3 regions of the Brevibacillus sp. YAE8 genome follow, and region 2 is predicted to be linked to each of the others. Evidence: riboswitches for the same ligand, from Rfam matches in the RefSeq annotation. Region 2 holds a riboswitch; each other region holds the start of a gene.
The links. Region 2 has a riboswitch for glycine ahead of gcvT (glycine cleavage system aminomethyltransferase GcvT). Riboswitches for the same ligand answer to the same signal wherever they lie in the genome.
Positions count from the first base shown of each region.

Region 1: another riboswitch for glycine. It lies ahead of AC27IT_RS05020 (iron-sulfur cluster biosynthesis family protein); the one in region 2 lies ahead of gcvT (glycine cleavage system aminomethyltransferase GcvT).
Region 3: another riboswitch for glycine. It lies ahead of AC27IT_RS05095 (amino acid permease); the one in region 2 lies ahead of gcvT (glycine cleavage system aminomethyltransferase GcvT).

Region 1 covers NZ_BAAIYG010000002.1:449,457-458,345, forward strand. Annotated here, with positions in the region: gene lpdA (dihydrolipoyl dehydrogenase) at 1-1,088, opposite strand, end outside; gene AC27IT_RS05020 (iron-sulfur cluster biosynthesis family protein) at 1,228-1,566, opposite strand; glycine riboswitch at 1,832-1,936, opposite strand; gene AC27IT_RS05025 (VOC family protein) at 2,213-2,629, opposite strand; gene AC27IT_RS05030 (hypothetical protein) at 2,829-2,993, shown strand; gene AC27IT_RS05035 (enolase-like domain-containing protein) at 3,125-3,535, opposite strand; partial or broken gene AC27IT_RS05040 (YfcC family protein) at 3,562-4,986, opposite strand; gene AC27IT_RS05045 (ABC transporter substrate-binding protein) at 5,783-6,733, shown strand; gene AC27IT_RS05050 (YebC/PmpR family DNA-binding transcriptional regulator) at 7,105-7,824, opposite strand; gene AC27IT_RS05055 (hypothetical protein) at 8,156-8,614, opposite strand; gene AC27IT_RS05060 (hypothetical protein) at 8,712-8,889, opposite strand, start outside.
Region 2 covers NZ_BAAIYG010000003.1:275,348-286,708, forward strand. Annotated here, with positions in the region: gene gcvPA (aminomethyl-transferring glycine dehydrogenase subunit GcvPA) at 1-743, opposite strand, end outside; gene gcvT (glycine cleavage system aminomethyltransferase GcvT) at 787-1,890, opposite strand; glycine riboswitch at 1,982-2,098, opposite strand; glycine riboswitch at 2,099-2,195, opposite strand; gene AC27IT_RS06810 (DEAD/DEAH box helicase) at 2,416-4,116, shown strand; gene AC27IT_RS06815 (YqhG family protein) at 4,153-5,274, shown strand; gene AC27IT_RS06820 (hypothetical protein) at 5,379-6,227, shown strand; gene AC27IT_RS06825 (YkuS family protein) at 6,341-6,595, opposite strand; gene AC27IT_RS06830 (YqzE family protein) at 6,632-6,793, opposite strand; gene AC27IT_RS06835 (shikimate kinase) at 6,861-7,382, opposite strand; gene AC27IT_RS06840 (stalk domain-containing protein) at 7,379-9,247, opposite strand; gene AC27IT_RS06845 (helix-turn-helix transcriptional regulator) at 9,429-10,391, opposite strand; gene modA (molybdate ABC transporter substrate-binding protein) at 10,538-11,350, shown strand.
Region 3 covers NZ_BAAIYG010000002.1:464,748-476,108, reverse strand. Annotated here, with positions in the region: gene AC27IT_RS05125 (MerR family DNA-binding transcriptional regulator) at 1-324, shown strand, start outside; gene AC27IT_RS05120 (putative bifunctional diguanylate cyclase/phosphodiesterase) at 343-1,173, opposite strand; gene AC27IT_RS05115 (response regulator transcription factor) at 1,308-2,027, opposite strand; gene AC27IT_RS05110 (response regulator) at 2,174-5,116, opposite strand; gene AC27IT_RS05105 (hypothetical protein) at 5,222-5,548, shown strand; gene AC27IT_RS05100 (sigma-54 interaction domain-containing protein) at 5,604-7,205, shown strand; gene AC27IT_RS05095 (amino acid permease) at 7,301-8,671, opposite strand; glycine riboswitch at 8,980-9,080, opposite strand; gene AC27IT_RS05090 (iron-containing alcohol dehydrogenase) at 9,539-10,684, shown strand; gene AC27IT_RS05085 (hypothetical protein) at 10,699-11,361, shown strand, end outside.

The sequences.
Region 1 (8,889 bases), on a different contig from region 2:
AGCCCGACGCTTGCGATTTCCGGATCGGAGAAGACTACAGCCGGGATTTTTTTGTCGCCAAGCCTGCTGTCTTTTCCGGCGATGACCTCTGCCGCGATTTTTCCTTCGTACGACGCCTTGTGCGCCAAAGCCGGGCCTTCCACCAGGTCGCCGATCGCGTACAGGTGCGGAATGCTCGTTCTGCACTGCTCATCAATCTGGATGAAGCCGCGCTCTGTCAGCTTGACAGGCAAGCTTTCCAGTCCGAGTCCTTCGGTGTTCGGTCGTCTGCCAACCGTGACGAGCACGTATTCAGCAGTCGCCTGACGCTCCTCGCCTTTTGCCGCGTAGGTGACGATGACCTGATCGTCCGTTTGCTCTGCCCTTTTTGCCACTGCTTCGGTCTGCACTTCCACGCCGAGCTTTTTCAGCTTCCTCGCCACGAGGCGCGAAAGCTCTTTTTCAAAGCCGGGGAGAATCGCGTCCGAGCCTTCCAAAATCGTCACCTTTGTGCCAAACTTCGCAAACGTCTGCCCCAACTCGATCCCGATATAGCCTCCACCGATCACCAGCAAGCTTTCTGGCAGCTTGGCGAGCGCGAGCATTTCCGTCGAGGACAAGATGCGGCCCTGGAATGGAAAGGCTTTCAATTCGACCGGACGCGAGCCTGTCGCGAGAATCCCGTGCCGGAAGCGGTACTGCGTCGTCTCTGCCCCGTTTTTGACCTCGACCAGATTGGCGTCCACGAGCTTGGCTTCCCCCTGGAGCCGCTTGATCTTGTTGCCTTTGAAAAGCGAGCTGACCCCGCCCGTCAATTTGTCGATCACGCTCTGCTTCCACGCCTGGACTTTGGCAAAATCAACGCTTACTTCCGCTGCTGTGAGGCCGATTCCCGCCGATTGCGTCATCGCCTCGTACTGATGCGCCGCCGAGATCAGCGCCTTGGAAGGAATGCACCCGCGGTTCAGGCACACGCCGCCAACCGTATCTTTTTCCACAATCGCGACCTGCTTGCCGAGCTGTGCCGCCCGGATCGCCGCCACGTAGCCTCCTGGTCCTGCGCCGATCACGAGGACGTCCAGTTGTTCTGCATTGCCGTTCTCTGTCATGGCTTCTCTCCACCTGTTTCTCTATTTTTGTAAAAAAGCGTGCGTCTCCCGTTTTTTGCCTGGCGCCTATACGCCCAAAAAACAGCGGACTACTTGCTTGCGTTCTGTAGAGCAGCCAGGAGCGCTTTTTTTGTCCGCTTTAGCTGCGCCCCACGGCGAGCCGATCCGCAAAGGCTTCGTCCGGGCTGGACAAGGCAAAGCCGCGTGCAGGGTCGTAGTCGAGCGTCAGCACGTCGCCCAGATGCCGTTTGGTCAACCGATCCATGCATACCGGAATGCCGTGTTGATACACAAGCGTGTCGTTTTTCCGCAGTTCATCGACTGCCAACTGCACAAAAAATCCGCAGCCGCAGTCGCCCGAGATCACGACGTCGATCCTGAGCGCCGTATCGTTTGGAAAGTGGAGCTTTTTCAGCTCCGCTTGCGCCGCTTCCTTGATCGTAAGCTCCATGTTCGTTTTCGCCTGCTCCTTTCCCATCGCGCCATCTTTCGCTCGTGTCCGTCTCTGGCAGTACGGTCATGACCGTTTTTCTCTCTGATCGGGGGTGAAAACTGTTGAGCGTAAGCGGTCGCATCCCCTTTTTTTGGAAAAAAGCCGAGCTTTTTTCCATAGAAAAAGGACAGAGGAAAGATAGAGTGACGATACTCTACCTTTCCTCTGTCCTTTTTACCTGAGAGTTTAACTCCTGAGTCGGTCCAGGAGTATTCCCCTTGGGTGGCTTTGTCAGCGCTCTCCAGAGGTGCGTCCGATTGTAGTATCTGGTACCTGAGAGATTAATCCCAAGGGTTTTATGGGACTTGCTCCTTCGGTGCTAAACCGTCCGTTTAGTCTCTCCTACAATCATCATCCGCCGCTATTCACTTGTTGGATAACATTGACTTTAGTAAAGCATACTCGTTCTGCCGATGTCAATTCTGAAAAAAATTATTATTCAGTTAAAGTTATTCTTTGTCGCTGATGCGCCCATGTCGCCGCTGGCTGCGCAAAAGCAAGCCCGTTTGCGAAACGAGATCCAAGCATTTATTCCCCGGGAAAAGCGGCGGCGGAAGCTTCCCCTCTTTTGCTCTCGCGCCAAAAAGGCAAAAAGCGAAACCGCTGCTTTTTGCCCTTGTTCTGTCGCCTGTTATTGCTGTGCCGCCGCAGCCTCATCCATGTACACAAACTCCCACAGATGCCCGTCCAGATCGAAAAAGCTCCAACTGTACATGAAGCCGTGGTCCACCGGGTCATTCGCCGGCTTCGCCCCTGCCTCGTACGCCTTGTTCACGATCTCGTCAACCTGCTCCCGGCTCTCTGCCGACAGCGCCACGATGACCTCCATGCTTTTCGCCGTATCGGTGACGTCCTTTTTCGTAAACGTCTGGAAAAATTGCTCTACCAGCAGCATCGTGTAAATGTTTTCCCCGATCACCAGACAAGCCGCGTTCTGATCCGTGAATTGCGGATTAAATTCATAGCCGAGTGCAGAAAAAAAGTCGATCGATTGGTTCAAATCTTTTACCGGCAAATTGACAAAAATTTGTTTCGATTGCAGTGCCATCTGTATCCCCTCTTTTCGGAAGTGTGCGTGAGACTTAGCTGTATCGTAGCATTTTTCGGATGGGCGATGCTTCTTCCAAATTGCTATGAATGGCAGTGAGCGCAAGTCCGCGGGAAAAAACGGCTCTGTCTCCCGCCTGTTTGCGGATAAGCAAAGGCGTTCTTGCCAACAGTAACATGTCGAAGGGAGGTGACGATAGATGGGAGCAAAAGGCAACGAACATCACGAGAGCAAGCGCGAACTGCCAGGCTTGCACCTTTCTTCGCTGGATGAGGAGCAAATCGAGAAACAGCACCAGTTTCAGATGTTTCCGACGCCCGATGAACAGCAAGCTTCTGAAGTCATTCGGGAGCTGAAAGATTAATGTTCGCGGCACTTGTTCTGCTACGTTTTCCTTGACGATAGCCGTATATGCCCCGTTTTGAAACGATTGCAGCGAGCAAAAAGCCAGGGTGTTTGCTTCCCTGGCTTTTGCCGTTCACCGTTTTTGCTTGTTCAGGACAGAACAGCGGAAAAGACGCTCAGCTCACGCACGACACGCTCATCCACCTCGACGCCCAGCCCCGGCCGCTCGCTCAGCAGCAGCCGATTCTGCTCGTAATGAAGCTGCCCAGATGGCGCGTAGCAGACCGCTTCTGCCATGAGCCGGTGAATGTTTTCAATGTGAAACGGATTTTTCCCGATCACCAGCGGCGCGATGTCTTTTGCCAGCATCTCGTACGTGCTGTGAAAAGTCTCGCCCGTGACGTGCGGGTCCGGCATGCCTTCACCGTAGCCCACAAGCCCTGTGTCCGTCGTCAGTTTGACGATGATGCTCGGAAGCTCGCGAAACTCGTCATAGGCGACGATAAACGGCCGGATCAACGGAAGCTGGGTCGCAAACAGTTCCACCGAAACAATTTTCAAAGAGAATCCCTCCATCTTTTCTTTTGTCAAAACGGGCCGTAGTGCATGAAGTTCGCCACGATAACCGCTACAAGCCCGATCGCGAACTGGGTCAAAATCAACGGCAAAATCCACTTCGCCCAGCGAATCCACAGAATGCCCGCGAGCGCCAGCCCCGCCATGAAATAGCCGGAGGTCGGGAAAATAATGTTGCCGATCCCGCCCGCAAGCGAGAAGGACAACACGGCTGTCTGCCTCGTCACTCCGACCAGATCGGCCAATGGCGCCATGATCGGCATGGTGAGCGCGGCTTGTCCGCTGCCGGACGGCACGACGAAGTGAATCAACGCTTGCAAAATATACATTCCGGCAGCACTGAGCACGGGCGGAATCTCGTGCAGCATCCCGGCTGCGTGGAACAACAGCGTGTCGATGACGTGCCCATCCCCCAGCACGACCAGCGTCGCTCTCGACAGCCCGATAATGAGCGCGCCGGTGAGCATGCCGGCTGCCCCTTTCATGAACGACTCGATCAGTTGGTCGGCCGACATGCGCGAAATCAGCGTAATGACGATGGCTAAAATGACAAACAAGGCAGAAATTTCGGTAATGTACCATTGGAATTGCAGCACGCCGTAGATCAAGGCGACAAAGTTGAGCAAAAAGCAGATCAGCACCTATTTGTGCGTTTGGGACAACGGCTGGTCGTCCGCAGGCGCGAGGGCGGAAGCGGAAGTCGCATTCGCCGCAATGCCTTCGCCGTAAAAGCCGAGGGAAGGATCTTTTTTGACCTTCATCGCGTAGCGGTAAATGAAGCCGACAGACACCGCGTACATGATGACGAACAGGACGATGCGGTAGCCGATCCCGGAGAAGATCGGGAGCTGGGCAATCCCTTGGGCGATTCCGACCGTAAACGGATTCATGATCGCCGTCGTAAAGCCGATGGAAGCGCCTACCAGCACAATCGCCGTTCCCGTGATGACATCGAAGCCGAGCGAAACTGCGAGCGGCACCAAAATCGGGATGTAGGCCAGCGTTTCCTCCGCCATCCCCGTAAAAGCACCCGCAAAGGCGAAGAAAAGCATCATGATCGGGATGAGCCACTTATCCTTGTTCCCGAGCTTTTTGGACAGCGAGCGGATAAAGGCGTCTACCGCCCCCGTCGCCGTCAACACGCCAAACGCCCCTCCGATAATCAGCACGAAGAAAATGATTTCTCCCGCGTCCACCATCCCGGTATGAATCGCGCTGAACAGCGCAAAGACGGAAACAGGCGTCTGTTCCAGCGGTTGAAACGATTGCGGATCGACGACGCCTCGTCCGTTCACCTCCACGCGGGCGTATTCTCCTGCGGGCACGACGTGGGTGAGAAACGTCGCAACCAGCAGTACGCCGAACAACAGCACGAAGACGTTGATTCCCCGCTTGCGCCGCGCTGCCTGATCTGTGTTGTTTGCCAGCACTTTCAGCTCCCCCTTTTTCACTATTCTGTCTTTTTATCGTAGTCGATTTGTCCAGGCATGAAAAATGAGGTTATTCAATGATAACGATAAAAAAATCCACACTTAATCGCTGTTCTCTTCTCCGAGGCAAAAGTCCCTAAGACCCGTTGAGAATCCTTCCACGAGATTCTTTCAATAGCTTTTTCAGTCGAACAAACCACTGCAAGCCACTGACGAGGAAAGAGGAGAAATCCGCGAAGCTCTTTGGGATCCCAAGAAGCTCCCGCGATTTCTCCTCTTTCCTCGCCTCCGCAAAAGCCGCGATGAAGACCCAAACAACAGCGCCGAACAACCGCCAAAAGTAACGGATTTTCGAATATCATGCGAAGATTAACTAGCGAAGTAAAACGTAACAGCATACTTAATCGCTGGTTCTCTTCTCCGAGGCAAAAGCCCCTACGATCTGTTGAGAATCCTTCCATGAGATTCTTTCAAAGGTTTTTCAGCCAACAAACCACCGCAAGCCACTGATGATTGAGGCATTCCGCAACGACGTGGAATGTCTTCAAGTGGCGCAGCTCCATCTCCCATCCCCCCCCAAAAGCTCAGTTAGACTCTCGTTTTGGTCTGTATTTGTCCATCGTAGAGCATCTGCTGCGAACAGACAACAGGCAAACACCCCGTCACCGATGCATGGGATACGGGAGAATGTCTGAAAAAGTTCAGGAATGAAGCAGTCCGTCCTCATTCGGGTACCCTATAATTTACTGTGACGGCTTCTCTTGCAAAAAACAGACCAAGGTACGATCGGAGTGACGTAAAGATGTATAAAAAGCTACTGGCCATCCCTGTAACGGCTGTGTTTCTGTTGCTGGCAGCATGCGGTGCGAACGGGCCAGGAGGGCAAGCCGCAGGCGATCCTGCCGCAAAACCGACGCGTTCTATCCAGTATTTGGGCAACACATATAAAATCCCGGCGCGAACGAAGCAAATCGCCTTCGTCGAATCTCGCAGCAGCTTTGAAGATGCGCTTTTGACCGGCATCCCGCCGTTTGCCGCTACCGTAGAAAAAAGCGGTGCGTTCCCACAGGAATACGCCGCGATTACGCAAAATACGCAAAAGCTCCCCGCGGACATCGCGGACCACGTCGGCGACCTTGCCGCTTTGGGGCCGGATACGATCCTGACCTCCGACAAGACGTCCGAGGAAAAGCGCAGCAAGCTGGAAAGCGCAGCGTCGGTCATTCCCATCTCCTCGAATGGAGCGCATTGGGAAGACAACCTGCGGCTGCTTGCCGAGGTGCGCGGCAAAGACGCCAACGTCGATGCCATCGTGAGCAAGGTCCGGACGAATACGGAAAAAACGCGCGACAAGCTGGCTCCGCTCAAGGACAAAATCGTGCTGACCGCATGGTTTCACGAAGGCGCTTTTCTCGTCTATCCGAAAAACGAGCGGTACAACTATTTGCTCTATACCGATCTCGGGCTGGCGACCCCAAGCGTTGTAGAGCAAGCAAAAGAACCCGTGCCGCTTTCCCTCGCAGAGCTGGCACAGGCAGACCCGGATTATTTGTTCGTGATGGTCGACAAAAGCAGCGATCCCGACGCCGCCAAATCGTTCGAGCAGTTGAAGCAGCAGCCTGAATGGAGCAATCTGCGCGTGGTCCAAAGCGGCCAGGTGTACGAAAATGCCGTCAACCCCGGATTGGCCGGAGGCACGGCCTACAGCAACCAGTCGTTTTTGAACGCGCTGTCCGCGCGGCTGTTGAAATAAGTGTTTTACGGTTGGAGCATTTCGCGCGTATAAAAGCTGCAAATCGGATCATACTATATTCATCGAGCTCGGTGGTGTGTTTTCAAACAGGCTGTAGTCTTCTACGGAGGCGATGTGCCATGGATGATTTACACGATCACCTAGTGAGTAAAGGAAAACCGCAACACTGCTAACAGCTTCTAACTTCATACTGGAGGTAGATGCGTCGCACGTGATGATCGGTAACACCTCAAAACTAGCGAGCTCGATATATGCCGTCTCCTTTTAGGAGGCGGTTTTATTGTATAACGAACCCCCCCAGTTCGACTGGGGGTTTTCGTTATACAATAAGACCTTCGCCACCAATGCGGCAAAGGTCTTTCTCTCGTTGATTATTCGCCGAGATCGACGTTGTGGTACACTTGCTGCACATCGTCCAAATCTTCGAGGGCGTCGATCATTTTTTCAAACTGGGCTTGCGCCTCTTCGGAAAGCGTCACTTCGTTTTGCGCGAGCATGGTCAGCTCGGCGACAGTGAACTCGGTGATGCCTGCTTTTTTGAACGCTTCCTGCACGGCATGGTACTGCTCCGGCTCAGCGTAGACGATGACGGCTCCGTCTTCTTCCAAAATGTCGCGGACGTCTACTTCTGCTTCCATCAAAATTTCGAGCACTTCCTCGGCTGTTTTGCCTTCGAGGCCAAATACGGCCGTCGGGTCGAACATGTAGGCAACCGAGCCTGTCACACCCATGTTTCCGCCGTTTTTGTTGAAGGCGGCGCGCACTTCAGACGCGGTGCGGTTTACGTTGTTGGTCAGGGCGTCCACGATGACCATGGAGCCGTTTGGCCCGAAGCCTTCGTAGCGCAGTTCGCTGTAGTTTTCTTCGGCTCCGCCCTTCGCTTTTTCAATCGCGCGGTCGATAATGGCTTTCGGTACGCTGTATGTTTTGGCACGCTCCAGGACGACCTTCAGAGCGCGGTTCGACTCTGGGTCCGGCTCGCCTTGCTTGGCCGCTACATAAATTTCTTTGCCGAACTTGGCATATATACGACTGGTGCTGGCATCCTTCGAAGCTTTTTTCTCTTTGATATTGTTCCACTTACGACCCATAAATTCCCACTCTCTTTCAACGTCACAGATTGATTGCTTGCAAGACTCCGTAGTCCAATTTCACACTCAACTATTATACCTCAATCTTGTGTTTTTTTACGAGACAATCCTTGTGAAAAAACGTACACGTCGTTTCGGGTGGCTTTTCCTTTCCCTGGCTCTACTTGTTGCTACTGGCTCCTCACTCTGGTCATGATTTTGGTCATAGCCCCGTCAAGTAGATGGCATAAAAAATCCCTTCCGGTCAACAGTGTTCCTCTCATGATACCATGAGGGCTTTTCTCACTGTCTGCCGTAAGGGGATAATACCACTGGTCGAAGACGCGACTTCTCACTCAAAATTCCCCGTTCGAATAATAGCATCTTCCAGAATGAATCTTTTCACTTCTGATTCAAAATAGGCGTAGATCAGAGGGGCAGTCCCCTTCTCTTTTTTTACATAACGAACACTCATTTCTCCATCAAATTGTTGAGAAATGGCAAATTTCGTTTCTGCTCCTCCTGCTGTCTGTCCGATGTATGTGACAACTTCTTCATCACTCCAGCTTTTGGGTACAAGCTCCAAATATCGATTATCGGTAAAAATGGTAAGTGTCACCGGATATTCCGGAATTTCTCCTGCCATTTGAATTCCTATTTCAATCTCATCCCCCTTTTCTATTTTTGTGATACTTATTTGTATTTGATCTAACAAAGCTGTCGCGCGTTTTAGCTGTAAGATATCTAAAGCAAGCAATCCCCCTAAAGCAAGTGCTAGGATAACGAATGCGCTCCAAATGAGTTTTTTCAACCAATCTCCTCCTCATTCTTGTTCTGGAACCACTATTTCTACTTGTTTGAAAATGGCGGTTAGACATAGATTCTGCCTAGCCGCCACATTTCCTTGCTTAGTCAACAATCTCGATATCATAAGATGATTTTTTTGTAATTTGTGTGTACTCATGCAACAACAAAGAATAATAGTTGTACAGAGAACGGTACTTGAAGTAACCACTAAAATTGATTTTCGCTGTGCCTGTATCAATCGATGGTGCTGTATCCATAAAATATCGAACTGCAAAACCT
Region 2 (11,361 bases):
CCCAGCGCAAGCGGGTTGGAAGAAACGATGAACAGAGCGCCTTTGCCATGAGCAATCGGCTCGACCGCTGCCAAGTCTTCCACGTTTCCGAAGAAGTTAGGATATTGCACGATAACGGCCGCTGTGTTTTCGTCAATCAGCGCTTCCAGAGCTTGTGTGTCGGTTACGCCGTCGTTGTTGATGCCGACTTCAACCAGCTCTACGCCTTGACCGTACGCGTATGTTTTCAGAACGCCGCGCGCTTCCGGGTGCACAGCACGGGAAACGATGACGCGCTTTTTGCCAGTGTGACCAGCCGCCATCATCGCCGCTTCTGCCAAGGAAGTCGCTCCGTCGTACATGGAGGAGTTCGCTACTTCCATTCCGGTCAGTTCACACACCATAGTCTGGAATTCAAAAATGGCTTGCAGCTCGCCCTGGCTGATTTCAGGCTGGTAAGGCGTATAGGCGGTAAAAAATTCTCCGCGCAGCAACATGTGGTTGACTGTGCTTGGCGCATAGTGCTGGTAAACGCCAGCACCCAAAAAGTTGACGTGCGTGCTGAAGTTCACGTTTTGATTAGCCAGACGCGTGAAGTATTTCACCAGATCAGGCTCGGACAGAGCTTCCGGAATGTTCAGCGCCCCTTTGAAGCGCACTTCTTCCGGGATGTCTGCAAACAGTTCTTCTACACTGGAAATGCCGAGAGTTTCAAGCATTTCGCGCTTGTCCTGATCGGTTTGGGGCAGGTAGCGGTATTTCACGAACGTTGTCCTCCTCAAAATAGGATGTATAGTGGGCGATTGCTTAGTTTTTCGGACGTTTATAAAACGGAGCGGCGACAACCTCTGCTTTGAGGCGTTTTCCGCGAATTTCCACTTCCAGTTGGGTGCCAAGCGCCGCATGTTCGCTTTTCACGAGCGCCAATCCGACGTTTTTCTTCAAGGTAGGGGACTGCGTGCCTGTCGTCACTTCGCCCACCAGCTCTTCGCCGACGTAGACCGGATAGTGCGTGCGCGGAATGCCGCGGTCGATCATCTCGATGCCGACGAGCTTGAGCGGCGCGCCGTTTTCTTTTTGCGCCTTGAGCACCTCTTGGCCGATGAACGGCACTTCTTTGTCCACCTTCACCGCGAAGCCGATGCCTGCTTCAATCGGCGTGATGTCCTTGCTCAGCTCCTGGCCGTACAGCGGCAGCTTCGCTTCGAAGCGCAGCGTGTCGCGCGCGCCAAGTCCGCAAGGCAGAAGCCCGTCTTCCTTGCCCGCTTCAAGCAACGCGTCCCACAGTTCAGCGGCACGCTCTGCAGGCAGGTAAATTTCAAAGCCGTCCTCGCCTGTATAGCCTGTGCGGGATACCAGAGCGGAAATGCCAGCGACCTCTACGTCGCGCTCGAAACGGAAGAAGCCGATTTTCGACAGGTCTGTGGCGGTCAGCTTTTGCAAAATCGACTCGGCCAAAGGCCCTTGAATGGCGATTTGCGCCGTTTGCGGCGAAATGTTTTCAATCGTGACACCCGGAATCAGGTGCTCTTCCAGCCATGCATAGTCTTTGTCAATGTTTCCTGCGTTGATGACAAGCAGGTAATGGTCGTCCGCGTATTTGTAAACGAGCAGATCGTCGACCGTACCGCCGTCCGGGTAGCAGAGCACGCTGTACTGCGCTTGCCCGACAGCCAGCTTGGACACGTCGTTGGTGGTGACGCGCTGCAAGTATTCGAGCGCACTCTCGCCTTTTACGTCTACTTCTCCCATGTGGGATACATCAAACAGACCTGCTTTCGTCCGAACGGCCTCGTGCTCCTGGCCAATGCTGGAAAACTGTACAGGCAGCTCCCAGCCGCCGAAGTCGATTGTCTTGGCGCCGTATTTTGCGTAGGAATCAAACAGTGGCGTTCTTTTCAGATTGGACATGTGTGGCACCTCCCAAAAACTGTTAGTCGGCATTTCTCCCCATGAAAAAACAGAGGCGAAAAAACGGGTACACCAAAAGAACGGTGCCCATTTCTCCTCCTCTGTCCTTGGTACCTGAGAGTTACCTTGCCAATCAAGCGCGGCGGGGATCACCGCGCTTGCAAGTTTCCCCTTTGGTGGCTCCGATTTCGAGCTCTCTCCAGAGTTGCGTCCAGTAGAGGTTCTTTTGCCTGAGAGATTCACCGTTCCCGGCTTGCTCCTTCGGCGCTGCAGTGGTTCGCGCAGTCTCTCCCTGCTACTATCATTCGCGTTGGTTAGATGGTCATACATAAGTTTTTGCTATGATTTCCATACTAATGAATGAACTTCCTCTATATCCTACCATGAGAGTCCGCCGTTGAAAATATGCAAATTAACAGTCAGATCAAGAAATACTTAACAAAATGATGAACACGATCATAAATGTTAAGTTTTTTGATAAAGCGCATGAAAGTTATGGCAGAGCTGTGTAAAGGAGTAACGTATATGCCGAATATTCCTGTTTCATTTGACACGAGCTGGATATCCCCGCTGACGGAGCGAATGCACGAAGACGGCCCCTGGGACAAGTGGGAGCTGTTCAAGCTGGCGCTGGAAGCGGAAGAGGCCATGGCTGTTCGCGAGTTCGATCAGTTGCAATGCCTGAAATACTTGCCGCTGCTCTCCCCGTTTCCCCACCAGTTGCAAACGGCGGAGCGAGTGCTCAACGACATGCGCGGACGCGCGATCCTCGCCGACGAGGTCGGACTGGGCAAGACGATCGAAGCCGGGCTGATTATGAAGGAGTACATGGTCAGGGGCCTGGCGAAAAAAATTCTCGTGCTCGTCCCCGCCTCCCTCGTCATCCAATGGACGAAGGAGTTGCAGCAAAAATTCGGGATTCCCGCCGTGGCGCAAAAAAAGGAGTACATGTGGCGGCAGCATGAAGTCGTCGTCGCCTCCATCGACACGGCGAAACGAGATCCGCACCGCCGCCACGTCCTCGACATCGACTACGACATGCTGATTATCGACGAGGCGCACAAGCTGAAAAACAAGCGGACGCGAAACTATCAGTTCGTGAAGGAAATTCGCAAAAAATATTGCCTGCTGCTCACGGCTACGCCGATCCAGAACGAAATGGACGAGCTGTACAACCTGATTAATTTGTTGAAGCCGGGGCACCTCGGCCACTCCACGTCGTTTTCCTCCAATTACGTCGAAGGAAAGCGACAGTCGAAAAACAGCGACAAATTGCGCGAAGAAATTGAAAAGGTGATGATTCGCAACAAGCGAAGCGACGGCGGCATCCAGTTCACCAGTCGCCGCGTCCAGTCGATTCCGATTGAGCTGTCGCAGGAAGAGATGGAGCTGTACGAGGGCGTCACCCGCTTTGTGCGCGACCAGTACCAGACAGGAGCTGGCCTGTTCAACTCGCTCGCCTTGATTACGTTGCAGCGCGAGGTTTGCTCCAGCAAGGAAGCCTCGTTCATGACACTGTACAACATGCACCAGCGCACCAGCGAAGACTCCCCCCTGCGCGGCCGAATTTTGGAGCTGGTGGAGATGATTAAGCGGATCGAGACGCATTCCAAGGCGGCCAAAACGGTCGAGCTGATCCAGGAGATCAACGACAAAGTCATCATTTTCACCGAGTACCGGGCGACGCAAAACTACCTGCAAAAATATTTGCATGACCACGGCATTACTTCTGTGCCGTTTCGCGGCGGCTTCAAGCGCAGCAAAAAAGACTGGATGACCGATTTGTTTCAAAACCGCGCGCAAGTACTGATCGCCACAGAGGCTGGCGGGGAAGGGATCAACCTGCAGTTTTGCAACCAGGTCATCAACTACGACATGCCGTGGAACCCGATGCGCGTCGAGCAGCGGATCGGCCGTGTCCACCGTCTCGGCCAGAAGCGGGACGTGCACATTTACAATTTGTCCACCGTCGGCACGATTGAGGAGCACATTTTGAAGCTGCTGTACGAAAAAATCGACCTGTTCGAGATGGTCATCGGCGAGCTGGACGACATCGTGGAGCGGCTGAATCTCAACTCGTCGCTGGAAGAAAATTTGACGCAGATCATCATGGATTCCAAATCGGCCCGCGAAATGGCGTTGAAGCTCGACAACATGGGCCACGCCATCCGCGCCAGCAGACAACAGCACGCATCCCCTGCCCTGTCGGAAGCGGCAGAGCAGTAGCAGAAAAAACGCACACAAGAAAAGAGGTTTCTCCTGATGCAAGCCAACCAGGTCAGGCAATTTGTAGAGCGCTACCTCGCGACTTTTTCCGCGCACATCGTCGAAGCCCACCCGGATTACTTGACGGTCAAGCTTCCGGTCGAGGTCGACAAGGATATCGGCAACCGCCCGTTTTACTGGAGCTGGGTCGACAAAATGAACCTGGCCTACCAGCCGCTCGTGCTCACCTTTGCGTTTCACCCGGACCGGATGCCGGACGGGCTGCGGGCCGAGCATCTGCATCTGGGCGCTGCGCGCATGCAGCAAATTTTTGCCTCGGCGAAAAAGCACGGGCGCTTTTTATGCATGTACGAGCAAAATACCGCTTCCTTGCCAAGCACCGGCAAGCGTCGCTCCACGCCGCTCGTTCCCTGGCTCGGGCTCAACCTGAAAGTATCGCTCATCTGCGACAAGCGGCGCGACATCATGCTCTATCTCGGGATCAACCTGCATCAGCCGCGCCTCGTGCACGACTTTTCCTCGTTTTTGTTTCAGTTGACGCTTGCGCCCGCGATCCCGGACTACTTTTACACGCTCGACCGGAAGCTGTCTGTGGAAGACGCGCTGGAGCTGGCCCGGCAGGAGGTCGATGCGGTCATCGCGCAGGAAGACCAGGAGTGGGCCGTAGAGGCGCGGGCGCGACTGACGGAGGAGCTGGACATCCTCGCCGCCTACTACGAAGAGCTGGCCCGACGAGAGCCGCCTGCCGAACAGAGCGAGACAGAAGCAGCCGAGGCGGAAGCGGTAGAGTCCCCGGAGCAAAAAGCCTCGATCCCGCTGCCTGCGCGCGACGCCGTCCCCGCCAGGGAGGCTGTTGTCGAAGCTGCGCAGACGCTTGACGAATACCGCTCTTCCGGCGGGCGAATCCTCGACTTTTTACGTGCCAATGGCGTCCAGGTGACGCCGCGCGAGGAAATCAACCAGGAGGAATGGAAAAAAAGCACGCCGGAAGAAGAAAAACAGCGGCGGATGGACGAGCTGCGCTGGCAGTACGAGCCGCGCATCGAGGTTCATTTTATTAACGGCGGACTGTTTTACTTGCACTCTGCTCCGCCTGTCATTAAAGCGCATCCGGCAAAAACGGTGCGCCATCTCCCCGCATCCGGGCGAATCATGTAAAAGATCAGCGAGAAGAAGTGCTGCGGAACTGACAAGTTGCAACAAATCTTTTTGTCATAGCTGGTTACAATAGGAATAAGCTTAGCCTGTACAAAAGGTGGTGCATGTTTGTGACCAGACGATTCCTCCCCCTTCTCGGGGTGCTCTTGTCTTTTGCGTTGCTCGCCTGGCCTGTCCACGCAGAGGAGAGCTGGGACAAAGAGTTTCACGCCCAAATCCAGACGTGGATGAACGAACTCGCCAACCGCGATCCGCAATTCAAGGAGTGGCAAAAAGCCGATACAGAAGTGCAGACGCTCGGCCCGAATCAACATCAGTGGCTGGTCAGCATCAAAAAAGCAGACAGACAGGTAGGGTACCTGGTCGTGGGAGAGGCCGTCGAAGCGCCTGCCCAGGAAAAATTCGTGCTGTTGGAATACGGGGTCGGGGAATACATTTTGTTCGACGATGCCTTTGCCCCGCGGGAAATTGCCGCAGAGCCTGTCTACGACGGATTCGCTTCCCACTGGCTGATCGCCCGCCAGTCGTCGCCGCAACTGGTGAACGCCAAAACAGGCGAAGCGTACCCCGCTTCCTTCGCCGCAAACGAGCCAGTCTTTCGCAGCCTGGCTGCGCAAAATCTGGTACAGACCGGGCAGCGGCTAACAGAGACGCGCATCCTGCAGCGGGCGCAAAGAGATCCGTTCGACCAGATCGGCTGGGTCAGCCAGTTGTACGGGGACAGCGCAATTTCATGGCCGCAGTTGTGGCAGCAGCAAAGCGATGCACCCGTGACGCTGACCGTTCCGCTGTACCACTCCCAGGTGCTCGCCCCGTTCGTCGTCGGCTCGCTTCATTTGTGGAACGATCAAAACGCTTACGTGGGAGTATGGGATGAAGGACTGCGCTTTGTCCCCTACGCTTACGCTGACAAGGTCGGAAAATTTTACGTAGCGGGACAGCCGCAGAGCTGATCCGTCGCTTTTGGCAAAAAAACAAGCTCCCTGCCAGTCGCTGGCGGAGAGCTTGTTTTTGATTGGGCTGCGCATGCTTGTCTAGCGAAGGCGCAGCCTTTGGCTTTTTTCGATCAATGATGATCGGTTGGGGAAAGGCGTTCGTGTACGGCATGAAAAACTTCATTGGCCGTCATTCCCTCTGCATTGATTACCGACGCACCTGTAATCGTCTTGTTCTGATCGCCCAAGACGTTTATATCCTGACCCGTAATCACGATCGCGTCGACCACCTGTTGCCAGTTTCCCAAATCGACGACATCATAGCCGTTATCGCACAGCATTTTGCGAATCTGGGAAAGGGACTTTTCTACCGCTACTCTCGCCATACGCACCGCACCCTCCGTCCGCTTACCAAGGTAGGATTATTTGCGCCACAACAGCCGGATCGACATAGGGATCGCCCCGAACCAGCGTGCCGACCAAGGCTCACGCGGAGCCTTTCGCTGACGCCGTTCATCTTTTGGCGTATCCATGTACTGGACAAACAATTTCGTCAGGTACTTCAAATACTCTTGAAAGGACATCGCACGTGACCTCCTTCGTACTCGCAGATACACGCCGTCTTTTTTCCGGCAATAGCGCTGTCCTTTTTTATTGTTTCCCGTCTTTTGCGCTTTCAACCACCTGCGCCTTAATTTCGTCCACGATCGCCTCCAGGCTTTTTCCGGTCGTATCCACCTGGATCGGGGCAAAATCGTACGCCCCCGCGCGTTCCGCCATCAATGTTTTCACACGTTCTGCCACCCCGCCGGAAAGCAGCGGGCGCGAAGTATCGTTTTCCAGCCGCCTGATTAATTCTTCTTCGCTGGCATAAAGCGCGATCACGGTTCCTTTTGCCAGCATGACCTCGACATTTTGCTTGCGCAGGACAGCCCCTCCGCCTGTCGTCAAAACTTGCGGACCATCGTCCAGAAGCTGTGACAGCAGGCGGGACTCCGCATCGCGAAAATACGTCTCCCCGTGCCGGGCGAACAGCTCCGGGATGGAGCAGCCTTCCTTTTCGATGATCGCGGCATCCAGGTCATGGTGCGCGATTCCCAAAGAATCGGCCAGCGCGACGCCGACCGTCGTCTTTCCGGTTCCCATAAAGCCGACCAGAATCAAGTTTTTCATTTTGTTTCCGCCACCTTTCCACTCGCTTTTCGCGTTTGAATTTTTACGGTTTTCTCGGCTGGATTGTAGTCCGTATCCCATTCGAATACGTCAGCGAAAAACGACAGCGGCACCATCGTGCGCTCCTTGATTTCCGTCAGCGGATGACCGAGGTCGAGCTTTTGCCCATCGCGGATGGCGAAGCGTTCCCGCTCCTTGACGAACACTTCTCGGCCATTGCCTCTTACGCGAATCATCTGCTTTTCCTGATCCCAGCTTATGGCAAGCCCCATTTTTTCCCCCAGCTCGCGCAACGGCAAATACACCGTGCCGCCTGTCGCCCTGGCCGGAATGGACGGATAAAAGCTCATGTTGTTGATGATCGTCGTGATGTACGGCTCCAGTTGCACAGCGCCCAGGCCTTCGCGATTCGGCTTTTTCGTCGCGTACACGAAGTATTTCGCTTCGCCTTGCAGCGTTTGCCCCAGCGCCTGGTCGAGATGCTCGGCCCCGATCACGCTGCCGTGGTAGTTTTGCTGCACGCGGTGCAGAAAACGTTTGTACGCGTCATCGCCAATCTGCTTGCGCAAATGGTCAAACAGCAGCGCCCCTTTCGAATACCACGTCCAATGGAACTCTTCTTCGGTCGCGAACTTTTGCAACGGCTTGTCCAGGCTGCCGTTGGGGTAGCGCTCCTGCAAGCGGCGGGCGTCGCGATTGTACTCATCGAGCAGCGTGGAGGCCGACTGCGCTCCGTACCGGTTTTGCAAGTAATGGTACACGCTCAGCTCCACAAGCCCTTCGTCCAGCCAGCCGTGAGACGCTTCCAGCGTCGCCACGCTGTTGTACCACCACAAATGGGCGATTTCATGCGGCAGCCAGTGGTCGATCAGATTGCGCTGGTACATGTCGCGCTTGAAAATGGCGAGATTGGCGTACTCCATCGCATACGTCGTGCCCGTGCTCGTCTCGGCAATCGCGACGTGCGGATACGGAAGCGGTCCGTACCAGTCGTTGTACGTAGGAAACACCGACTCCGCAATCGTCTTGATCCGCTGGATGTTGCCTTTGTCCACGGACGCAATATCGACAGACAGGTTCGGCCCCATCTGGATCGTCTCCACATGATACAGCGGGCTGCCGACCAAGGCGAAATTGAGCAGCTTTTTGCCCTCGTAGCGGATTAGCTGCTTGCTGCCCTCGACTGCCTTTGTACTGCCCCGGCCCCACGAGCTGACCCAGTTGTAGCCTTTCGGGGAGACGAAGGAGACGTCGTAGTCGGCGTAATGGTAGACGAACGGATCGCCAAAATCTACCCGTTGCGGCGGATCGTACCATTTTCCTTGCTGGTTTTGCGCGCCCAGCATCGGATACCACGTCGTCAGCGTCCAGATGTCGTCCTTGACGCCAAAGCGCGTCCCTCTGCGCGGCACCGGATTTTCAAACTCGATCGCGAGCGTCCCGCGCATTTCCGCTCCCAGCGGGTTTGCCAGCTTGACCGTGGACAGGCCGCGTTCAAAGGCAAGCGGCTTGTCTTTGTAGCGGATCGACTTGACCGTCATTTTGTTCCACAAATAATCGTAGACGTACAGACGCAGGTCTGCCGTCTGCGGATTGTCAAATTCGACCGTCATTTTCCCCGTAATTTTGGCCTCAGACGTATGTAATTCGGCTTGAATCTTGTAGACGGGATGCAAATCCTTCACGTAGGAAGGCAGCGGCGGATCGTATGAAAACGGATCGGCTCCGGTTTGTTCCGCGCCTGTCGCCTGGCTTGTCTCCAACCATTTGGAAATCGCTGGCCAATAGCTGATGATGCCGATAGAGCCAAACATGACCAGAATCGTTACACATACCAATAAACTCGTTTTTTGCAAAGTCTTCATGACAGCCCCCAAAAAATCGCTCGGCTGCAAGCGTTCATTTTTGTTCCATTGTAGCAAATAAAAAACAGAGTGAGTAGAAATTCAGGAGATTCTGTAGAGAAATCGCCATTTTTGTCGATCTGTTTTGCCGCAAATGAAAAAGCCGCCTCCCTGTCAGCAGCTTGGGCGAACGGCGAATTTCCTACCATGTTTCGTATATGATTTTTCCTGTCTGGCTCAGATCGTAGCCGCCGACTGCCTCCATCTCCTTTTGGAAAGCGGCAGAACGCAGAATGTCGAGGACGGCAGCAAGCAAGGCTTCGTTTTCTTTTGTTTTGAGCATAACGAGATCGTACCTTTCCTTCACCATCGGCACGAACTCCACCCCGACCAGACGCGCTGCCTTTTCGATCCCGACGCCTACGTCCGCTTCCTTGCGGGCGACGACTCCCGCCACCGCGAGATGGCTCGTCTCTTCGTGCTCGTAGCCGTTCACGTCGCGCCCTGCGATTTTCGCCAGCCGGAACTGTTCCTCAATCAGCGTCCGCGCCCCCGAGCCTTTTTCGCGATTGACCATCCGCACTCCCGGCTTGGTCAGGTCGGTCCAGGACAAAATATGTTTGGGATTGCCCTCCTGCACGTAAAAGCCGGCCCAGCGCGCCAGCATGTTGACGACGAGAAAGCGATGCCCGGTCAGGATGCGGCGAACGTATGGCACGTTGTACTCCATCGTCTCTCCATCGAACAAGTGGGTGCTGACGATATCGGCTTTGCCCGTGTACATGGCAACCAGGCTGTTCAGCGAGCCGGCGTAGGAGCGAAGCGGCCGCAGCGACAGCTCGCGCTTTTCCAGATGGCTCGCGAGCAAGTCCAGGCTGACATCCTGCCCGCTAATAATGACGTGGCGCGTCCCTGTCGATTGCGCCTGCTCTATTGTCTGTTGGGCTTGTCCCTGCAGCGGGGCGGAATATGCCGCCTGCGCCGGGCGATAGCCGCCTTTTGCCCGCGCCTTGTACGCCTCCAGGTCGCTTTTGTCTACGCGCATCTGCCTGCCGACACGGTAAGCGGGCAGCTCGCCTTTTTTAATCAGATCGTACACGGTCAACTTCGAGATGCGCAAAAGCTTTGCGATTTCTTCCGTTGTATAAGAATTTTCGTCAGTCATATTTGGCCTCCGTTCCGTTCTTTCCTTTCATTTTCTTTCCATTCTCCTAAATTCGCAATTGATTATTCGCAAGAAGCTACTATAATTCATTTATATCCAGTTATAATTAGTTATAACTAGACATAACAAATGGAGGTCAATTTCCAATGAAAAAGCAATGGCTCGCTCTATGCGCAGCATTCACCCTGATGCTCGGCGCATGCTCGACTTCACAACCCGCTCCGCAGGCGACTGAACCTGCCAAAACAGAAAATGCGCAGCAACAAGCGCCACAAGCGGAGCTGATGGTTTCCGCAGCGGCAAGCTTGACGGATGCCTTAAACGAACTGAAAACTTCTTTTGAGGCCGAAAACCCTGGCACGACACTCACCTTCAACTTCGGCAGCTCGGGAAAACTGGCTACCCAGATTGCCCAGGGCGCTCCTTCTGACGTCTTCCTGTCTGCCAGCCAAAAAGACATGGACGGGCTGGATGAAAAACAACTGATCGTAAAAGATACGCGTCAGGACTTTACCGGCAACGCGCTCGTGCTCGTGGCAGGCAAAGACAGCACGCTTGCCATCAGTTCTTTTGAAGAACTGAACAAGCCGGAAATCAAGCACATCGCAGTCGGCGAGCCGGAAACCGTTCCAGCAGGCCGCTATGCAAAAGAGTCGCTGGAAACGCTGAAACTGTGGGAGTCCTTGTCTGGCCGCATGGTATTCGGCAGTGACGTTCGCCAAGTGCTGACCTTCGTAGAGTCAGGCAACGCCGAAGTCGGAATCGTCTATTCCAGCGACGCGGCGATCTCCAAAGATGTGAAGGTGCTCGCGACAGCCAAACCGGAATGGCACAAGCCGATTGTGTACCCAGGAGCGGTCGTCAGCGCTTCCCAGCATCAAGATGCAGCAAAAGCTTTCCTTGCCTACTTGACAAGCGACAAAGGAAAGGCGATCTTACAGAAGTACGGATTCCAATAAGAAAACGGAGG
Region 3 (11,361 bases), on a different contig from region 2:
CCCAGCTCTACGATTCGCCACTGGGAAAAAACCGGGCTGATTACGACCGCGCGCGATCCGAAAAACGGCTATCGGCTGTTCAACCGTTCGCACATTCACAAAATCATGCTGTTGCGAGCGTTGCGTGCGCAGGTGTACTCGCCCTCCGTCGTAGAGCTGAAAAACGCCGTCGCCGAGATGAAGGAAGAAGATGTGCAGGAGGCGCGAAAAATCGCCGTGGACACCTTGCGTTATTTGCATCAGGTCAATGGCTGGCAAATGCGCGGCGTCCACGCTCTGTACGACCTGTGCCGTGTGCTGAAGCTGGTCGGGCAAGGGGGATGATTCCAGGACACCTGGATGCTAGAATTTGTTTTCCTGCTTCCATTCCACCTTGCGAAAAAACAGCGGCAGCTCCTGTTCATGCAGCGGCTTGCTCAGCAAATAGCCTTGCACAAAATCGCACTTCCACTTTTGCAAGGTATGAAGCTGCTCGTACGTTTCGATGCCTTCCGCGACGACGGTGAATCCCAGCTTTCGCGCCAGCGAGATGATCCATTCGACGAGAACGGTCCCTTCGTAATGATTGTTGATATGTGTGACAAACGAGCGGTCGATTTTGATCGTAGAAAGGGGGAGAGTCGTGATGTATTCAAGCGAGGAGTATTCCGTCCCGAAATCGTCCAATACGATTTTGATACCGTGATGGGCAAATCTTTTCAGTGAGTCGATCCGTCTGTCTTTGAGAGAGATGCGGTCCCGTTCGGTCAGTTCCAGCTCCAGCGATTGCGGGGAGAGAGCGGTTTGCTGCAAAATGCCGCACACCCGGTCAAAGAATAAGGAATCTTGCAATTGCAAGCCCGACAAATTGACGGACATGACGGAGTTGGGCATGTATTTTTCCTGAATTTGCTTGTTCTTTTGACAAGCGGTCTGGATCACCCAGTCTCCGATGGAATAAATCAGTCCTGTCTCCTCGGCGAGCGGGATAAATTCTGTGGGGGAGATCGGTCCAAAGTGCGGATGATTCCATCTGAGCAAAGCCTCAAAGCCGCGCACATTGCCAGATCCGGTCTCGAATTGGGGTTGGTAGTGCAAGGATAGTTGTTGAAGAGGCAATGCCTCTTGCAGATCATTGGCCAATCTCAACTTGTGCTCCAGGTCCTCGCATGTCGCATGCGGTGTAAACTCCATTTTTTACCCTCCATATGCAGTCCAAGTCTTCTGGGATTGATTATGCACCTGATGTATTAGATAAGTTTCTGTCTATGTATTAGGAGAGTGTGAAATAATCTCAAAAAAAGAGCACCATCCCATGCGTTTGTCTGCTAGTTCCTAGAGACGAATTTATACCCCACACCCCAGACGGTTCGAATGTATTTCGGTTCTTTCGGATTGTCTTCGATTTTTTTGCGCAAGTTGGCGATGTGGACGTCAATCGCCCGGTCTGTGACAAAAGAATCAAAACCGCGAAGCTCGTAGAGCAGCTCCTCTCGGCTGAACACCTTGCCTTCGTTTGTAATGAACAGGCGCATGATTTCAAATTCGGAAAAAGTCGTCTCGACGTGGAACTGGTTGACGTAGATCGCCCTGCGCTCCAGGTCGAGCAGAAACGTATTTTCCGGGCAAGCGATCGTCGTATCCGCCTGCTCGGCGTTCTCCACGGAGGCGGCCTGCTGTTGGTATTGGTGAGTTCGTCTGATTATGGCTCCGATTTTTGCTGAAATCTCTCGCAGTGAAAACGGCTTGCAAATGTAATCGTCCGCTCCTGCTTGCAAGGCTTCCACCCGATCGGATACGTCTGTCTTCATCGAGACGACGAGAATGGGAGCGAGCGAAAAGCTGCGCAGCTCGCCGCACAACCGGGTACCGCTCATATCCGGCAGAATCATGTCGAGAAGGATGACATCCGGTGCAAACGATCGGGCCAGCTCCAGACCTTTTTGTCCATGATCTGCTATTTTCACAGAATAACCTTCCTCGGTTAAATACATGGCCAGCATTTCACCCATAATCTGATCGTCTTCGATAATCAATAGTTTGTACATCAGATTCCTCACTCTTTCTGGGAGAAAGTTATTCATAAAGATGGGAAAGAGCTAGCAATGGTTCATGATTTCCTAATACTTTTCTCATATTTTAGCAAAAAAATGAGGAGAATGGACCTAATTTCACGAAAAATGCTAAAAATTTGTTAGGAGTTCGCCAGAGTTTCCAGCCACTCGGTTGCGAGAGCTAATACTTCGTCCAGTTGCCACGCAAGCTCGCTCATACATTCTTCATAATCGCTCCGGTTTGCCGATGGGGAGAGCAGACTCTCAACCTTTCTTGCTACGAGCAGCAATCGCTGGGCAGAGAGATTCCCGGCTACGCCGCTCAGCGTGTGCACCATGCGTCGGGCTTCCTCGGTATCGCCTGCGCGAAGCGTCTTTTGCAGCCGCTCGGCAAAATTCGCGTACTCGCGGGTGAACGTCCGGAGAATTTGCGTGTAGATCGGGAGTTTTCCATCCAGCCGCTCCAGCGCGAGCGACACATCCAGACAAGGCACAGGAATGGCCCGCTTCAACGTTTCTTTCATCTCTCCCAGATGAATCGGCTTCGTGATGACGCCATTCATGCCTGAGCGGTAGCAGTTGTCGTGCTCGGCTTTGATGACGCTCGCCGTCATCGCGATGATCGGCAGGCTCGCGTACTGCTTGTGCTGGCGAATGCGCAGCGTCGCTTCGCAGCCGTCCATTTCCGGCATGTGGACGTCCATCAGGATCAGATCCCATTTTTTCATGTCCAAAAGCTCCAGCACTTCCAGGCCGTTTTTGGCAATCGTGACGGCATAGCCTTCCCGGCGCAAAAATTCGACAGCCACGAGCTGGTTGATCTCGTTGTCTTCCGCCAGCATGATGGTGCCGCGATGTCCGGGAAACATGACGTTTTCGAAAGAAGCGCTCTGCGCGGGAGCCGCGACGTGGGCGGTGTGCAGTTCTTTATGCTCCTGCGCTCCCAGCAGGGCGCGCGTCACGTCCATGCGATTAATCGGCTTGATGAGAACGGCGTCAGGCTGGACAGCTTCCTCCAGCGAGGCCAGCTCGTCGCGTCCGTACTCGGTCGTCATGGCGATGGTCGCCGCCTCGCATGCTTCGGCGAGCGTGTGCAGGCGCCAGAGCGACTCGACGCCGTACATGTCTTCCGCCTCCATGTCGACGAAGACAAAGCAAAACGGGTTGGATTCGTCCGCCTCTTCCAGCAGCGCAAACGCCTCTCGCCACGAGGCGGCGCAGGTCGGAGCAAAGCGCAGGCTCACCAACATGTCCGCCAGGCTGCTCCGCATTTTGTCATGGTCCTCCACGACCAGGACGCGCTGGTTGGCGTAGCCGGGAGGAAGCAGCGAGCCGGGGCTTTCGTTCTCTTGCCAGGGCGCGTGCTCGAACGCGAGGGTAAAGGAGAAGCAGCTTCCTTTGCCAATCGTGCTCGTGACTTCGAGAGTGGCGCCCATCATTTCCACGAGGCTGCGCGAAATGACGAGGCCCAGTCCGGTGCCGCCGTATTTTCTGCTCGTCGTGCCGTCCGCCTGGGTGAACGGCTCGAACAGCTTGTCCATCTGCTCCGCAGACATGCCGATGCCCGTATCCTCCACGGCAAAGTGCAAAAGCAGGCTCTTTTCGTCTTCCTGCACCAGCGTGACGCGCATGGCGACGTAGCCCTGCTCGGTAAATTTGATCGCGTTGTGGCACAGGTTGAGCAAAACCTGCTCCAGCCGATGCTGGTCCCCGATCAGCTTGGGCAGCATTTTCGGCGGCAGCTCGACGATGATCTCGATTTGCTTCGTCCCAAGGTAAATGCTCAGCATGTGCGAGAGCCGGCGGACAAAGTCGTCGAGGTCAAAGCTGGCTTTTTCCAGCTCCAGCTTTCCGGCTTCGATCTTGGAAAAGTCGAGAATCTCGTTGATGAGCCGCAGCAACACCTGCGAGGAAGAGAGAATTTTGTCCAGGTAATCTTTTTGCACCAGCGTCATGACCGTTTTTTGCATCAGTTGCGACAGTCCGATGATCCCGTTTAGCGGAGTGCGGATTTCGTGGCTCATTCGCGCCAGAAAATCGGTTTTGGCTTTGCTCGCTTCTTCCGCCTCTTCCTTCGCGGCCAACAGCTCCGCCTGGATGCGCCGCTGCTCCCGAAGCATAATGTGCAGCAAAAGCGAAAGCATGCCGACCAGAATAAAAATCGACAGCCCGGTAATCAGGCTGGACAGCTCCTGTACGGAGTTCAACTGGCCGAGAGCTTCGCTCGAAGGCAAAACCGCTGCGACGGACCAGCCTGTAGAAGCGACGGGCGCATAGCCGATGTAGTAGCTGTTGTTGTCGATGGTGATGCGTTGCAGCCCTTTTTGGCCCGCGATCATGCTGTGGGCGATTTTTCCCATGTCCCCGGGCTGCTCCGTCAGCTTTTGCCGACTGACAAGCGCGGGGTTCGGGTGATACATGATCGTCCCGTCCCTGGAGAGCAGGATGGCATAGCCGGATTCGCCGATGGGATAGCTGCCGAGCATTTCCGGAATGTCGTCGAGCAAAATATCAATGGCGACGAAGCCCAAGAGCTTCCCGTCCTCTTTCAGCTTCATGGTGCCGCTGGTGACCATTTTTTTGGTCAAGTAATCTTCGTACGGCCCAGAAAAAACGACTTCGTCTGTGCGAACGGCGTCCTGGTACCACGGGCGTTGCTGGAGCGACCAGTCTGGCCCTGTAAGCTCGTCTGTGTTGCCGAATGTGAAGTTGCCCGCCTGGCTGGAAATCCAGACGAGTCCCAAGTTGCGGTCCAGCTTTTGGATGCCGTCCAGTGCGGCGGCCACATCCGGGTAATACGGGTTGGAAAACGCATCGTCCCGCGTTTTGACGGTTTGCAAGTAGCGAACGATCGACTGGTTGGTGCTCATCTGCTTGATGAGAAAGCTTTTCTGGGCGAAAAATGCGTTCATTCGCTCCGCCAGCGCCTGGCTTTGCAGAGTCAGTTTGCTCTCGATCTCGACTTTCATGATCCGATTGGTCTGGGAGCGCATGATGTAGCCGGACAGAGAGAAGGCGACGACGATGATTAACAGGATGAGGATGGTCAGTTTTCGGGCATGGCTGACGTGAAAAGTTTTCATGAGCGACCTCGCTATTTGTATGTAATCGCAAAAACTTTCGAGAAAAGACAGGACTCCATTCAGGTTGACGTATAAAATATTGGATGAAGGCAAAGGGGGGCTTGCATGTACACGTCGTTGACTGTGAAATATTTGAAAATTTCTTCTTATCTCAAGCTGTGTGTAGGGGCCGGCTTTTCTCTCGGCCTGCTGGTCGGGCTTTTCCAACTGGTTGTCCTGCTTTTGATGCGCGCGGTGGACCACACGAGCACTGCGGCCGCGACGAATATCCCGGACAGTCTGCTCGCGCTGGCAGGCACGATCTTGGCGTACACGTTTGGGGCGTTGAATTTCAGCCTTATTTCTTATTTTCCTTTTATGTTTCTGCTCAAACGTAAAAATGGAATCGCGATCGAAGGGATATTTGATTCGAGGGCGGAGCGTGTAAAATGATAGAGAAAGCTTTTCGTTCATTTATCAGGTCATGACATCCAGGAGAGAGTAGCCCATGTATTCATTGCGTCCTACGATGACGGTTGAGGAAGCAGTCGCGCATTTTTCGCCAGATCAAAATGAAGTGCAGGAAGTGTACAGCGAAGAGGGTGAGTTTCTCGGCTATTTGACGGTGGAAGCGATCGCCCACGCCATTCATCGCGGGGAACTGACGCGCCCGATTGTCGAGTACGTCGTGCCCGAGGTGAACCTGCCGGACCGCCAGAGGCAGGCCAGCTCGCAGGCGCAGCTTCGCGCTTTTTTTGAAAGCCCGGTCTGCCAGATTGTTTTCAATGCGCTGTACGACGGCGTCTATATTACGGACGGGGCAGGCGTCACGCTGTTTGTCAACCAGGCGTACCAGCGCATTACGGGCATTCGCGAGGAAGAGGTCATCGGCCAGCACATGGGCTATCTCATCAAGCAAGGCATGATTTCGGTGTCCGCTTCGCTGGAAACGATTCGCACGCGAAGGCCGGTGACGCTGATCCAGACGATCCGCAACAGCCGCAAGATCATCGTCTCTGCCACCCCTGTGCTGTCTCCCGCAGGCGAAATTTTGTACGTCATCAGCAGCGTCCGGGACATTACCGAGCTGATTCGCCTCAAGCACGAGCTGGACAGCCAGAAGCTTTTGCACAGCGATTTGCCGCACCCGGACCAGACGGGGCTGGAGGACGTCGTGCTCGGACCTGCGACGCGCTCGCTGTTCCGGCTGGCCGACAAGGTCGCCAAGACAGATGCGAAAATTTTGCTGCAAGGCGAGACGGGTGTGGGGAAGAGCATGATCGCCAAATACATCCATGCCCGCAGCAGCCGCGCGAACGAAATTTTCATGGAGCTGAACTGCGCGGCGATCCCGGGCCATCTGGTCGAGGCCGAGTTGTTCGGCTACGAGCCGGGGGCGTTTACAGGCGCGCTCAAGCAGGGGAAAATCGGCATTTTGGAGAGCGCCCATCGCGGCACGCTGTTTTTGGACGAGATCGGCGACTTGCCGCTGGAGCTGCAAGTGAAGCTGTTGAAAGTAGTGGAGGAAAGCAAATTCATGCGCGTCGGCTCCACCGAAGTCCGCCATGTGGACGTGCGGATCATTACGGCTACCCACCGCGACCTGGCTACACTCGTGCGCGAGGGGCTGTTTCGCGAGGATTTGTACTATCGGCTGAACATCGTCACCTTCGAGGTGCCGCCGCTGCGCGAACGCCGGGAAGAGATTGTCCCGCTCTTGGTGTCGTATCTGGAAAAATTCAATGAGAAATACAAGGAAGAAAAGACGATGACACTGGAATGCTACGAGTGGCTCACGAACTATAGCTGGCCGGGAAATATCAGGGAGCTGGCGAATCTGGTCGAGCGGCTGGTGGTCACGACGTTTCACGACACGATTGACGTCGGCGATTTGCCGAACTTTCTCCAGCAAGTGTTCCCGCAGGCAGAACCGACGTCTTTGCGCGAAGCGGTCGCCCGTCTGGAGCGGAGCATGATCGGCAAGGCGATCCAGACGCACAAGACGACCCGGTTGGCGGCAGAAGCGCTCGGCATCAGCCAGAGCGCACTCGTCCAAAAGATGAAAAAGCTGCAACTGCGCGTAGAGAACGAGCCGGAAGCGAGCAAATAAAAAGCATCCTGCGAATGCCTGGTGCAGTCGCAGGATGCTTGTCCTTGCCATGCAAACACATCGGAAGCCGGATGTGTTTTTTGTTTGGCTGGCGATCAGTTTTCCAATACTTTCACCTGATCGACTTTAGCCTTGCGCAGCTTGTAAATCACGACGAGCATGATGAACCAGACCGGAGTGATGAACAAGGCCACGCGCGTATCCTCGGCAAGCGCGAGCACGACGAGAATGAACGCGAGGAAAGCGAGAATCAGGTAGTTGGCAAACGGAAAGAGCGGCATTTTGAACTTGTTTGTTTTTGCCAGATCCGGTCTTGTCTTGCGGTACTTCAGGTGGCAGATCACGGTAATGCCCCAGATGAACAGGAAGCAGACCGTCGAAACGCTCGTAATCAGAGTGAAGACGCCTTCTGGCATGATGTAGTTCAACACAACCGCAATGAGAACGACGACAGTCGAGAAGAACAAGGCATTGGCAGGCACCTGGCGCGTTGTCAGCTTGGTCATGGACGCAGGCGCATTATTTTCCTTGCCGAGCGAGTAGAGCATACGGCTTGTACTGAAGATGGCGCTGTTGCATGCCGAAGCGGCGGAGGTCAGCACGACGAAGTTGACGATACCTGCGGCAGCCGCGATACCGATAGCCGCAAACACTTGAACGAACGGGCTTTCGGTCGGGATGATGGCGTTCCATGGATAGATGCTCATGATGACGATCAGAGCGCCGACGTAAAAGAGCAGCACGCGAATCGGGATGTTGTTGATCGCTTTTGGAATCACGCGCTCGGGGTCTTCTGTCTCCCCGGCAGTCAGCCCGACAAGCTCAATGCCGACAAAGGCGAACACGACCATCTGGAAGGAGAGTAAAAAGCCGTTGATGCCGTTCGGGAACATGCCGCCGTGGCTCCACAGGTTGCTGAAGCTGGACGCGCCGGAGTTTGTCGAGAAGCCTTTGACAATCATGAAGATTCCGACGGCGATCAAAGCGAGAATCGCGATGACTTTGATGAGCGCGAACCAGAACTCCATTTCGCCGAAAAGCTTGACCGTTGCCAGGTTCATGATGAGCAGGATGACGAGCGCAATCAATCCCGGCATCCATTGCGGAACCTCAGGGAACCAGTATTGCGTGTACATTCCGACAGCCGTCAAGTCGGCCATGGCAATCGAAATCCAACAAAACCAGTACGTCCAGCCTGTGACGAACGCGGCCATGTTGCCGAGGTAGTCTTTTACGAAGTCAACGAAGGAATGATAGTTCAGGTTGCTAAGGAGAAGTTCACCGAGCGAGCGCATAATCAGAAAGCAAATAATCCCAGTAATCAAGTAAGCAAACAGGATGGATGGGCCGGCCAGGTGAATGGATTTGCCCGCACCGAGGAACAATCCCGTTCCGATGGCCCCGCCGATCGCGATGAGTTGAACGTGCCTGTTTTTCAGGCCCCTCGCCAAATTTTGCTGTTGCATGTGATCCCCCTCATTTCTCATGCGTTTGATTCGTTTGCGGCTGTTGGTAAAAAACCAACCGCCGACCTTTCAAAAAGTTTATGAAACTTTATAATTCATATCTTAACATAGCGACCCAGCATAAATACATCATTAAGTTACTTCCATCGAAAAAAACGCTTACATTTTTGAGCGAGGCAGAAAATTTGCGGTTTTGTCGGCAGTTTTCCCTCCTTTTTTCGAGGCAAATGGAACGGCTGTTTCATGGTGAACGCACAACACTCCTATTTTCTGCAACAAAAAAAGGAACGGGAAAAATAGACCGGTTCCTACTTTTCTCTGTCCTTTTACCTGAGAGATTTGTCCTGAGCGGTCAGGATTTGCTCCTTCGGTGCTAAACGGCGAGTTTAGTCTCTCCCGCAATATTCATCCGCGTCAGATATTCGCGTGCGTTCTTATGATAGTAAAATATTCCAAAAAGGTTGTCAAATGAAAATTCCTAATTAACAGATTATTTTAAACATAAAACATTTTTGATTGACGGAAGGCCAGATGACAAGCAGGAAACGACAATCATTCGTCGTTTTTTCCGCTAGCCAGGTGAGCGGATGTGTCGAAAGGGGAAGGGTATGAGTTTTGATTTGATAATGAATCAAATGCGCAAGTTTGATTTGAATTATAATCAAACAGCGAATGTAAACGGTTGCTTTTGGCCGAAACAAACTGTGCTGCGGAAAATGTGACAAAAAAGTGAGAAAAGGCTTGCCGCTGTTGGGGGGAAGGTCGTTTTTCCCGCAGGTGGCGGAGCGAAATTGGCACCCGCTTTTTTCCGCTTGGCACGGGAGTTGCTTTTCACGTAGCGGCATACAGAAAGGAGAGAGTGACATCATGAACATTTCTACTTTTGCCGCTGCAAACAAACTGGTCACAGGGCGGGATTCGCTGGCGCTGCTGCCCGAGGAGGTTGCCCGTCTGAAAGTGGCGCGTCCAATGATTGTGACGGACAAAATTCTCATTCAGGCCGGGGTAGTCGCGCAGGTGGAAGCGCTTTTGCCGATGGAGGCGGGCGTCTTCTCGGACGTGAACCCCGAGCCGGAAATCGAGATCGTCGACTTGTGTGTGCAGATGATCCGCGAAGGGGGCTACGACGGCCTGATCGCAGTCGGCGGCGGCAGCGCAATCGACATCGCCAAGGCAGCTTCCGTCATGGCGACGAACGAGGGCAGCATCGAGCAATATTTTGGCACGAATCTGGTGAAAAAGCCGGGCTTGCCGCTGATCGCGATTCCGACTACGGCGGGGACAGGCTCAGAGGTGACGAATATCTCGATTTTGTCGGATACGAAAGAGCAAGTGAAAAAAGGAATTGTAAGCCCTTACCTGCTGCCGGACGTCGCCATCGTCTCGCCGGTGATGACGCTTACGTGCCCGCCGAGCGTGACCGCTGCGAGCGGCGTGGACGCGTTGGTGCATGCGGTGGAAGCCTACATTTCCAAGTTCGCCTCCCCGGTGACGGACGCGCTGGCGATTGGCGCGATGAAACTGATTGCCGTTCACTTGCCGAAAGCGTACGCGTGCCCGGATAACATCGAGTCGCGCGAAGCGATGATTACCGCGTCGCTGATGGCCGGACTTGCTTTCGGCAACGCGGGCGTAGGCGCTGTCCATGCGCTGGCCTACCCGCTCGGCGGACGATTCCACATGGCGCACGGCGTGAGCAATTCGCTCTTGCTGCCTTACGTCATGCGGGCGAACAAGATCGCCTGCCTGGAAAAGCTCGGGGAGATCGCGCAGGCGCTCGGGGAAAACGTCGCCGGACTGAACCTGGACGAAGCGGCGGAAAAAGCGATTGAAGCGATGACGCGCCTGTGCCGTTACGTGGAAATTCCGCAGTCGCTGCGCGAGTTCAACATTCCGGAATCCGCGATCGCCGAGATGGCCGAAGAGGCGATGAAGCAAACCCGCCTTTTGAAAAACAATCCCCGCGCTTTGCGGAAAAAAGATATCGAAGACATCTATCGAGCAGCTTACTAAAAGGGGGACATCGTATGAAGTGGAAACAACGCAGAGCGGGTGAAGAAACCCCGTACATTCCGGCCGGACCGTTCAAGATCCGGCTGCCGTTTGTACACTATCGCTTTGAATGGCCCGATTATTTGCAAGGACTGTTGATGTGCGCCGTCGACCTCGGCGCGATCACGCTGCTCGCCGACCATCTGGGCATGCCGTTTGAGGTGGGACTGGCCGTTGTCATTTTGAATGGCTTTTTGTATTTGCTCCACCACCTCTTGGGCGATCCGGTCATTCCCGGCTGGATTACGCCGGCGATTCCGCTGATTGTGCTGTTTGTCGAGCAGTTTCCGGAAGGGCAGGAGCGGGTGTACGCGCTGATCGCCTTTCAGTTGACGCTTGGGCTGTTATCCATTTTGCTCGGGGTCACCGGACTAGCGAAGCGGGTAGTCAACTTCGTGCCGAATGCGATCAAGTCGGGGATTATTCTCGGCGCGGGGATTGGCGCGATTACCTCGATTTTTGAAAAGGGCGGGAAGTTCGACCTGTTCCCGTACACGATTGCCATTTGTATCGGCTTTTGCTTTTATCTCGTTTTTTCCAAACATTTTGAAGGGTTGAAACAAAAAGGGAAAGGGTGGGCATTGCTCGGCAACCTCGGGATTTTGCCTGCGATCTTGCTCGCGGTGTTCGTCGCCCCG